Zymomonas mobilis subsp. mobilis ATCC 10988: one gene and its partner. The protein of the gene in region 1 interacts with the protein of each later gene in a pairwise test. Links are inferred from orthologs where the notes say so. Each region holds a gene or a part of one and is shown on either strand. Other genes may lie near its edges.

Region 1 (5,340 bases):
TTGCTTAACGGATTATCTTTGGCAACCAGACGGTCATCGGTCAGCATCAGCGTTACTTTTGACCAATCGAGGTCACGGGCCGCGAGCGTCGGGAAAACCAGTTTCGGTGTAGAACCACCCGGAACGATGATTAAAGCACGGCCTTTTTTCTCAATGGCTTGCTTGATAATAAATTCGATGTCGTCGGCAATCTGTTTTGCCATAGCTTCGACATTTTCAAATTCCCACCATTCGGCTTCGGTCATCTTCTTCTCCATTGATACCTGCCAGACATTAAGGACTATCGGCATTTCTGCCTTTTGAGCAGGTTTATCTATCTCACTTACAGAACGGCGTCGTCTTAGAACAGTTTCAAACTATTTTGACGACTCATTGCCAGACTATTGAGAATATCGAACTTTATTAGAACCGTAACGGCGAGGATGGGAAGCGAAGATAACAAATTGACCAAGATTATCTCTTTGAAAAAAGAGAGGCGTGAAGCCAGTTGATATAAAAAATCCGGACAACAAGCCTTTGTCTTGTCATCCGGATTTCGTTTATTGAATAGCCTTGTCTTGCGACAGGGAAAAAGGATTTAGAATTTTTCGATCAAGGCTGGCATGACTTCGAAAAGATCACCGACCAGACCAATATCGGCAATCTGGAAAATCGGGGCTTCGGGGTCGATATTGATAGCCGCAATCTTGCGGGAATCTTTCATGCCAGCGAGATGCTGGATAGCGCCAGAGATACCGACGGCGATATAGACTTCCGGTGCCACGATTTTACCAGTCTGTCCGACCTGACAATCATTGGGGGCATATTCGGAATCGACCGCAGCGCGAGAAGCCCCTACTGCCGCATGGACACGGTCAGCAAAACCTTCGATCAATTCGTGGAATTTTTCAGGCGAACCCAAAGCGCGACCGCCAGACACAACAAGAGGTGCTGTGCTGAGATCAGCGCGACCGGATTGCTGTAGATCTACTGAAATAAAGCGGGAAAGACCGCTATCTTCCGTAGCATCGACAGCTTCAATAGGAGCATCGCCACCTTCAGCTTCGGCCTTTTCAAAAGCCGTTGCCCGAACCGTAATAACTTTTTTGCTGTCAGCCGATTGCACTGTCGCAATGGCATTACCCGCATAAATCGGACGGCGGAAAGTATCAGAGGAAACGACCGTGATGATTTCCGATATTTGTTGGCTATCCAATAACGCCGCGACGCGAGGAGCAATATTTTTACCGTTGGAATTGGCAGAGGCGACGATCGCCTGATAGGAATCGGCCAATTTCACGACCAAAGGTGCGATATTTTCAGCCAAAGACGAAGCATAGACTGGAGAATCAGCCAGCAGGACTTTATGCACGCCTTTAATCTTGGCAGCTTTTTCAGCAACCACACGGATATTGTCACCAGCGACCAAGAGATCGACTTCGCTGTCAATCTGAAAAGCGGCGGTGATAGCTGACAAGCTGCCTTCGTCGAGGACATCGCCGCTATAATCAATCAGGACAAGAACGCTCATGCTCCGACTCCCCATTCTTTGAGTTTCGCTGCGAATTCTTCTACGGATTCCACTTTTTCACCCGCCTGACGCACAGGAGGCTCTTCGACTTTTAGGGTTTTTAAACGGGGCGTGATATCAATACCGAAATCTTCCGGCTTTTTGATTTCAATCGGCTTTTTCCGTGCTTTGATAATATTGGGAAGTGAAACAAAGCGTGGTTCGTTCAAACGCAAATCGGAAGTAACCACTGCCGGAAGATTGAGGCTGATGGTTTCAAGGCCGCCGTCAATCTCGCGCGTAACTTCAATTTTATTATCGGCAATCGTCAATTTGGAAGCAAAGCATCCCTGTGGCCAGCCGAGTAGCGCTGCCAACATCTGCCCAGTCTGATTGGAGTCGTCATCAATGGCCTGCTTACCGGCAATAACCAAATCTGGTTTTTCCTGATCGACAACAGCTTTTAGTAATTTGGCGACGTGAAGCGGTTCAACATTTTCTTCGGTTTCGATCAAGATGCTGCGGTCGGCCCCGATGGCCATACCGGTTTTCAACTGATCCTGTGCTTTGGAAACGCCGATAGAAACCAGAACGACTTCTTTGGCGATGCCTTTTTCTTTCAGCCGAACGGCTTCTTCGACCGCGATCTCATCAAACGGGTTGAGAGACATTTTAAGATTGGAAAGATCGATTCCTGAGCCATCAGTTTTCACCCTTGGTCTCAAATTATAATCAATCACACGTTTAACGGGCACTATTACTTTCATCAGAATCTCCCTTTGCCGATTTATGAAGCATGCTGGAGTTAGTGTTACCGAAAGCTGAAATATCAGGCAGTCTGCCGGATAGCGGCTACGATTTTTTGAGCGGCATCGCCGAGATCACTGGCTGTAATAATAGGCAATCCTGAAGAGACAAGAGCGGCCTTACCTTCGTTAACATTGTTGCCTTCTAACCGGACGACCAAAGGCACTGTTATATCCAGTTCACGAGCGGCGGCGATAATGCCTTCTGCGAGGATATCGCAACGCATAATTCCACCGAAGATATTGACCAAAATACCTTTGACGGATGGGTCAGAAAGAATAATCCGAAAAGCGGCAGCCACCTTTTCTTTGCTGGCACCGCCACCGACATCCAAGAAGTTGGCAGGCATCTCGCCATGAAGCTGGATTATATCCATCGTTCCCATAGCAAGCCCTGCACCATTGACCATGCAGCCGATGCTACCATCCAGCTTGATATAGGATAAACCGGCCTGACGGGCTTCTTGTTCCAAAGGATCAGAAGCACCTGCTTCCCCTAAGGCCGCAATATCAGGGTGGCGGAATAGCGCATTATCGTCAAAGCTGATTTTGGCATCAACGGGTAAAAGTTTACCGTCATTGGTTTCGACCAAGGGGTTGATTTCAAGCAGACTCATATCCGAAGTCGTAAAGGCTTTATACAAGCTGGCGGCTAATTTGATGCCTTGTTTGAAGACATCACCGGACAAGCCCAGCGCAAAACCAATCATCCGACCATGATGTGGTTGGAAGCCTGTTGCTGGATCAATAGCGATACGGTGAATAGCTTCCGGTTTTTCTTTGGCAACGGTTTCGATATCCATACCGCCTTCGGGTGAAGCGACAAAGGTCACCCGCCCCGTCTGGCGATCAACCAACAGGGAAAGATAAAATTCGCGAGCAATAGAGACAGCTTCGGTAATCAACAGTTTTTCAACCGGAATACCCTGATCATCCGTCTGGGCAGTGACCAAATGCCGACCGAGCATTGATTCTGCCTGTTTTTTGACAGCGGCGATATCAGAGACCAAACGGACGCCACCGCCCTCTTTCGGAGATTCGCGGAAATACCCCTTGCCGCGACCACCGGCTAGAATCTGGGATTTGATGACATAAGGAGGAGAGGAAAGCTGTTCTGCCGCTTTGACGGCTTCTTCTACATTGGCGGCCATATAACCGGGGACAACCGAGACACCCCGTTCATTCAAAAGAGCCATCGCCTGATATTCGTATATATTCACCTGATTCCGGCCTTTTTTACTGGATAAGACAATAGAATAGTCGTGACAAAATCAGCCGATTTTATCCGGCCATTGATCTGATTGATAGCTATGATAGTCGATAGAAAGCGGAACTTCTATAAAAACAAAATCAGGGAATAAAAGCGATCAAAGCCAAAAGAGGACGTGCGGGTGGACTTTATATTTAATTTTTCATGATGGCTTAAAAAAAAATTTACGTAAAAAATATTACATCCATAATTGAACTATCTTTTATTTTTGTTACAGGGATTAGGTGGATTTAAACGATTTTAACCGTAATAAATCCACTTTATGCGGCAATTAGCTCCATATTGCTGTGTATAATCGTCAGGTGATTGAGTAAGCCCCCTTGCTCACTGGCAAAATAATGGCCGCTCCTTATTCTAGGGAGCGGCCTTTTTTATACATCATGATAGGCAGGATTATCTGTAATAGAGAATCACCTGCCCGAAAAAAGAATGTATAATAAACGCGTATTTCTGTTTGTTATCTTGAGGACATGGTTCTCTATCAGAAATGATAGGTTATCGATCCACGATAGGCGTTATAGGCCAAATCCTGACGACCAAAGACCGTGCCAGCCGAAATGTCGAAATCAATACGACGTCCTTTTATTTTAAGACCGCCTTCAACTTCGCCCCAGTTATGATCGCTATTGGGGAGTATAAAGGCAGCATTGCCACCAACACCATTGACAAAACGGGCTGCTACCGATTGCGATGGATGCAATAATTCATGGACATAATGGGCGCTGGTATGAGGAACCAAGGTCACGCCGCGCGTTTTGACTTCACCAGAGATGTCAAAACCCGCTCTTGTCTGAACAGAATTATAAGCCTTGCGGTATAATTCTAAGGCCGCGCTGCTGTCGCTTCCATCTAAGGCCCGATCGGTCAGATTGTTCCCATCGGTTTTTTGCCCTCGAACGGCGATATTAGGCGTAATGATCAAATGGGATAGATCAATATCTCGTCCCAAGACGACTTCAGCTGAACCACTGAAAGAAGAGCCTTTTTGCCTAAAATTGTAATTCAGGCTGTCGATGCTCCCCCGTCTTTTATTCGTGCTGCTGAAAACGCCGCCGCTAACCTGACCGGATAAAATTAATTTAGCCGGTAATTTATAAGAAGCGTAAAGCGTCGCTTGAGTCAGACTGGCTTTACTAGTCTGTCCGCTGGAACTGTCTCCATTCAAATTACTATAGGAAAAGCCGATACCTGCTGTCACCTTGGGAGTCGCCGCTATTTCGGCACCGCCTGCCAAAAACCAGCCATTAAAATTGTCATGGCCGGACAAGCTGGAAGAGGGCATCGACTGGTTATGACCGTTGAGATAGCCACTAGCAACAAAAGCGCTAACCGTATCGACAAATTTAATATGGGGAGACAGGGAAACCATGTCCGAGATATCCGAAGCCTGTCTTTGTCCCAAACTACGAGAAGAGGAAGCTGAGGCGAAAGCTAAAGGCTGCCCATAGAAAGCTAAGCTACCACCCATATCTTCATGATTGATCCGATTGAGGCGTTGCCGGAAAAAACGGGTCATATTTTCGCTACCCGCTCGATCTAACGCACGAATGGTAGCTTCATTTCGAGGTGCCATCGATTCAAGCGTCGATTGCAGATGGGCAGCATCCATCAAATCCAAACGCGTATAAAGATTATCCAATCCTGTGCCATTCGCTTGGCGATTTTGATCGAGTAATTGAGCATAGGCTTTTTGTACCGAAGAATGGCTATCAACAATATCCTGATAGTTATTCATTTTTATAATCGCAGTGACGCTATTTTGGTCATAGCTTAAA
Region 2 (5,362 bases), 630 kb from region 1 along the record:
TCCGTATTTGTCAACCATAATTTTTCTTTTTATTTATAATTAATACAATTAAAGGTTATATATTTTGTGAATATTATTCAATATGCATAAAAATAAAATTATAAATGATAGTATATCTTCTCTTATTTTATAGATAGCGCATGACGGCGAATAAGAATGGTCGAGAAAATAGTGGCAATAGCCAATAAACAGGATGTGTAGGCGATCAGTCTTGGCCAGCCGCCAGATGTCCAGAATACGCCACCCAAAGAACCGAAAATGCTAGAACCCATATAATAGCATAAAAGGTAAAGCGATGTCGCATGGCCTTTATTTTGGCGCGCTAGCTGCCCGACCCAACCACTGGCGACAGAATGGATAGTGAAGAATCCGGTGGTGAAGATAAGAATGCCACAAACCATCAAAAGTAGATGGTTGCTCAGTGTCAACCACATACCGGAAAGCATAATAGCAATACCGGCAATAAGAACAGGCCCTCGGCCTATCCTGTCTGACCATGAACCGGCGGCAGGGGAAGCCATCATCCCCGAAATATAAGACAGAAAGATAAAGCTGATTTGCGAAGATGACAGCGAGAAGGGCGGTAATACCAAACGGAAATCAATAAAATTGAAAATTGTGATAAAGCTACCAACCGCAAGCCCTCCAATGCCGAAAAGCAAAAACATATCGGGGCGGGTGATGTGCTGTGACCATGCTTTGGCATGATATTTCACATCAAAACGCGTTCTTTTGATAAAGTTTTTGGAAGTGGGCAGACATAATCCAAAAATGATAGCTGCCAGCAGGTCAACAGTTCCAAGAATTCTAAGCGCCATTTGCCAGCTTGTGAATTCAGTCATAATACCTACGGCAACACGGCCAAACATACCACCGAAAGCTGTTCCACCAACATAAATGCCCATGGCATAGCCCAAATTCTTGGGATGTATTTCTTCCGATAGATACGCCATGGCGACAGCAGGAACCCCGCCAAGGACGAATCCCTCACAAGCGCGCGCAATCAGAAAGACATTCCATGACGGTAAAAAGGCCGCAAAAATATTCATGAAAGAGGCTGAAGCCATCGAAAAGAACATAATGCCTTTTCGCCCCAAACTTTCAGCCGTTGCTCCTGAACAGAAGATAGAAACGGCAAGAAAACCGGTTGTCAGCGAAATTGCAAAAGAACTCTCTGTAACGCTTACATGGAAATAACGGGTTAATTCAGGCAGAATAGGCTGAACACAATATAAAAGAGAAAAGGTAATGAAGCCGACTAGGTTTTGTTGACAAAGGAAGGTAACCACAATTTTACGGCCGCGAGATGAAGGAAGGCGAGAAAAGATTTTCTGGTTTTGTCATAACGTGTGGCAATGCGCCTGAACCGCTTCAACTTATTGAACATCCGCTCAATACAATGACGATCTTTGTAGTGCTGGAGATTATAAGGAATAGGCTTTTTTCGATTGGAACGAGGCGGGATAACAGGAAGGATGCCTCGAAAAAGCTGTTTTTCGCGTAACCTATCGCTATCATATCCTTTATCCGCGAGAAAACAGTGGGGTGTTGTCACAGGGATATCTATCAAGCTATCAGCGCCAGAATAATCAGAGACCTCACCACCGGTTAGTGCGAAAGCTAGAGGGCGGCCTTGACCATCGGAACGGGCGTGGATCTTGCTCGTAAAGCCTCCGCAGCTTTGACCAAAGCCTTCCTTATGCGTCCCCCTTTTGCGCCAGCCGCTTGGCTGTGGGCGCGAATAATCGTGCTATCTATCATATGTTGCCAGTCATCTGTCAGGCCAAGGTCAACCAGGGTTTCAAGAAGAGCGTCCCACACACCCTGTTCTGCCCACCTACGAAACCGAACATAGACCGAATTCCATTTCCCATAACGTTCATGCATATCTCGCCACGGGCAGCCTGTTCGAAGCACATAAAGCATACCATTGAGAAATAACCGATTACTTTTGGCGGGACGCACGCAGCGGCCTCGTTCGCTTGGAAGAAGACCCTGTATTATCTCCCACTCCGCGTCCGTCAGATCTCCTCGCATCTCTATCTACCCTACAAAACTTGTCCTCAAGTTATCTCTAAAAATCTTAAATTATACCCTTTGTCAACAGAACCTAGAAACAAGGCAAAACTGGTTACCAAATAATCTTTACTGCCCCGTTCTGTCCAAATTTTGCTTTCTTCTTTATGAAAAGGCGTTTTATTCGCTTGATGGCTATCGATGCTGCCCATCTTGTCCCCTATTCAGGATTTGATACCGTTTGGTAACCGGTTCGTTTTTAAGAATGGGCAAAATAGAATTATCTGGATAGGGCGCAAATTGTAATATTAAATAGATTTTGATTTAATTTTTTGACATGAAAATTATGGCTGACAGATAAAAAATAATAATTTCAAATCAAAATCAGCCATATATTTTTATTCTAAGCCCCTATGAAGAGGCTTTTTATTCTATTTTTTAAGCAAATTGAGCAACGTATGGCCAATCTTTGATGGATCAGGCGTCATCGCAATACCAGCCGATTCCATGGCTTCTATTTTAGCAGCCGCACTGCCGGAATGACCGGAAACAATAGCCCCAGCATGTCCCATATGCCGCCCCGGAGGCGCAGAAACACCGGCAATAAATCCAGCTACTGGTTTTTTGCGGCCTTTTCTGGCCTGCTCTTTCAAAAATTCGGCGGCATTCTCTTCATCCGAACCACCGATTTCACCAATCATGATAATGGATTCAGTTGCATCATCATCAAGGAACATGTCGAGAATATCGATGAAATTGGTGCCATTAACCGGATCACCACCGATTCCGACAGCCGTTGACTGTCCCAGACCCAACTGGCTGGTTTGGAAAACGGCTTCATAGGTCAAGGTGCCAGAACGACTAACGATACCGACAGAACCTTTTTTGAAAATCGCACCCGGCATGATGCCGATACGGGCGGAATCGGGGGTTAATAATCCCGGACTATTCGGGCCAATTAAACGCGATTTGGAACCGGTCAAAGCCCGTTTTACCCGCACCATATCCAAAATTGGAATACCTTCGGTGACCGTTACAATCAGCGGAATTTCCGCATCAATAGCTTCAAGAATAGCATCCCCTGCAAAAGCAGGCGGTACAAAAATCATGGAAGCATCGGCACCGGTTTTTTGTTTTGCCTCGGCTACCGAATTGAAAATCGGCAGATCAAGATGGGTTTGCCCCCCTTTGCCTGGGGTCACACCACCGACCATTTTTGTGCCATAGGCCAAAGATTGGGCTGTATGATGGCTGCCTTGTTGGCCAGTGATGCCCTGCGTAATCACTTTGGTTGTCGCATTGGCAAGAATGGACATCTGTTTTTTCTCCTGACCCGTAAAGGTCTGCGGTCTGCGCACAGACCTCGTGTTAATATTTTATATAATAGAGAATTAGGGATTAGTTTTCTGAATAATTAGCTTATACTAGAATGAAAAGCGATTTTCAGAATTGAAAAGACCGCGATCGCTGCAAAAATTATCATGTAAAAATAGGCGGCTATCTGGAAATACAGCCCTGCTTTTGGAAAACGCTCCTCTGAAAACAGCTTATCCACAAAAGAGCAGGCATAGCCATAGGTCGATATGGCCAGAAAAATCATCGGCAAGGCGACTATGGTCTGGGCTACCCAACGTCTAATGACATTAAAATCATAGACCGGTAATTCCAGAAAAGAGACGATCAACCAAACATATAAAAGAAGATTAGCCGCCGCCGTGAGTTTTTTATAAAAATCGGTTCGATGGCTATCACGATAACGGTGATTTCCAGATAGCGGGCTGTCACTGTAAGAATTCATCATTATGCCCCGAGAAAAATAATGCCCCAAACCAGCAAGGTTAGAATAAGAGCGACCATATTTGTGGCAGAGTAAAAAAAGTAATTTTTATAAAGGGAAGGGCGTTGCAGCCGTTTAAGGGTATTAAGCCTTATTACAGACATCACATGATAGAAAAAACACCATGTGAGCATGACCCCTATAATACGGCTGATAATATTAACGGAAAAGGCAAAGCTGTTCTTATCAGGGCTATGAATAATATAATGCCAGAAGAGCGCATAATTTTCTGGACTGGTTGATACCGCTAATAACCATAGGGTAAAAAGCGGAAAACCAATAAAAGCAATTGCCAGTGCCGTTAAGCGATGCAACAAAGTCGCCGTTCTTTGAAAGTCGGGCGATGCTGTCTTGCGAGAAGAGGAAGAAGAAGCCGTCGACCGAGCCACAAGAAATACTCCGATTAAACAGGGGAAATATCAAAAAATATCTTTTAGCTGATAGATGATATCAAGCAAATGATGAACTGTTTAAATTTTTAAAACACGAAATAGAAAAAGGATGGATTGGGCGCCATGGGTAATAGAAAACAAGGGAATGGAGATATGATAACAGGATTCCCTTTTAACGCCCCTTGTAACGGTAGCTGGAAACTGACTTTACCTTGCAGCAAAGACGAAGCGCAGGCGGTTGCTGATGGTGAAATTGGGGCTTTTGCCCTGCTGGATGAGCCGCCTGTTATTATGGTGACTGAACCTGATCCAGAACGCCCCGAAGAATGGCGTTTGGATGTCTATTTTGACCATGAACCAAAGGCTGAAGAAATTAAGTCTATACGGGCTTTGGCTCCGACTTCGGCCTTAGAAAAAGAAATTATAGAACATATCGAAGAAGAAGACTGGGTTGTTTTGTCCCAATCCGGACTGGAACCGGTTCGCGCCGGACGCTTTCTGGTCTGCACGCCCAGCAATGCGGTTGCGCCTGAAGAAGGCAAAAAGATGTTTGTTATTGATGCCGGACGGGCATTTGGTACCGGACATCATGAAACAACAACTGGATGTTTGACGATGCTTGACCGGATGAAGAAGGCCGGTCAAAATTTTCATAATGTCGCCGATATCGGCACCGGCACGGGTTTATTGGCCTTTGCCGCCCGCCATTTATGGCATTCCGCGCGCGTAATCGCTTCAGATATTGATCCGGTCGCTGTAGAAGTCGCCAAAGAAAACGCAGTCGTTAACCATGTGCCTTTGGGCATGGGATGTCGGCAGGTTGAAATGGTTGTGGCTGCCGGTATGGATAATCGCCAATTAAAACGGCGTGCGCCCTATGATTTGTTGATTGCCAATATCTTGGCAGGGCCCTTGATTGAATTGGCACCGTCCTTTGTCCCAGCTTTACAGAAAGGTGGCTCTCTGATTCTTGCCGGGCTCGTTGCAGAGCAAGAGCAAGCCGTCTGTCGAGCCTATAAAAATTTGGGTATGCGTTTGGCTGATCGGGTTGTTTTGGGTGATTGGCCAACACTTCGCCTAGTGAAACGGCCAAGATTCTAAAAAAATTGAGCTTTTC

The links.
Region 2: the proteins of sucC (region 1) and sucD interact in binary tests that used the Escherichia coli proteins (3 or more experiments, as listed by UniProt). The link is inferred for Zymomonas mobilis subsp. mobilis ATCC 10988 from one-to-one orthologs.

What each region holds. Positions count from the first base shown.
Region 1 is NC_017262.1:1,896,398-1,901,737, reverse strand. What follows is about bases 1,418-4,264. They hold sucC (ADP-forming succinate--CoA ligase subunit beta), read right to left. Parts: upstream 3,516-4,264; coding sequence 2,319-3,515; downstream 1,418-2,318. Other genes in these bases: ZMOB_RS08530 (autotransporter family protein), read right to left, coding at 4,047-4,264; ZMOB_RS08540 (electron transfer flavoprotein subunit beta/FixA family protein), read right to left, coding at 1,507-2,256; ZMOB_RS08545 (electron transfer flavoprotein subunit alpha/FixB family protein), read right to left, coding at 1,418-1,510. Outside these bases: pgl (6-phosphogluconolactonase), read right to left, coding at 1-245; more of ZMOB_RS08545, read right to left, coding at 578-1,417; more of ZMOB_RS08530, read right to left, coding at 4,265-5,340. UniProt on the Escherichia coli protein: Succinyl-CoA synthetase functions in the citric acid cycle (TCA), coupling the hydrolysis of succinyl-CoA to the synthesis of either ATP or GTP and thus represents the only step of substrate-level phosphorylation in the TCA.
Region 2 is NC_017262.1:1,267,469-1,272,830, forward strand. Bases 1,391-4,259 are described here. They hold sucD (succinate--CoA ligase subunit alpha), read right to left. Parts: upstream 3,333-4,259; coding sequence 2,448-3,332; downstream 1,391-2,447. Other genes in these bases: ZMOB_RS10200 (hypothetical protein), read right to left, coding at 2,064-2,228; ZMOB_RS05660 (succinate dehydrogenase/fumarate reductase transmembrane subunit), read right to left, coding at 3,431-3,817; ZMOB_RS05665 (succinate dehydrogenase cytochrome b subunit), read right to left, coding at 3,817-4,242. Also shown: ZMOB_RS05640 (MFS transporter), read right to left, coding at 123-1,289; ZMOB_RS05670 (50S ribosomal protein L11 methyltransferase), read left to right, coding at 4,369-5,346. UniProt on the Escherichia coli protein: Succinyl-CoA synthetase functions in the citric acid cycle (TCA), coupling the hydrolysis of succinyl-CoA to the synthesis of either ATP or GTP and thus represents the only step of substrate-level phosphorylation in the TCA.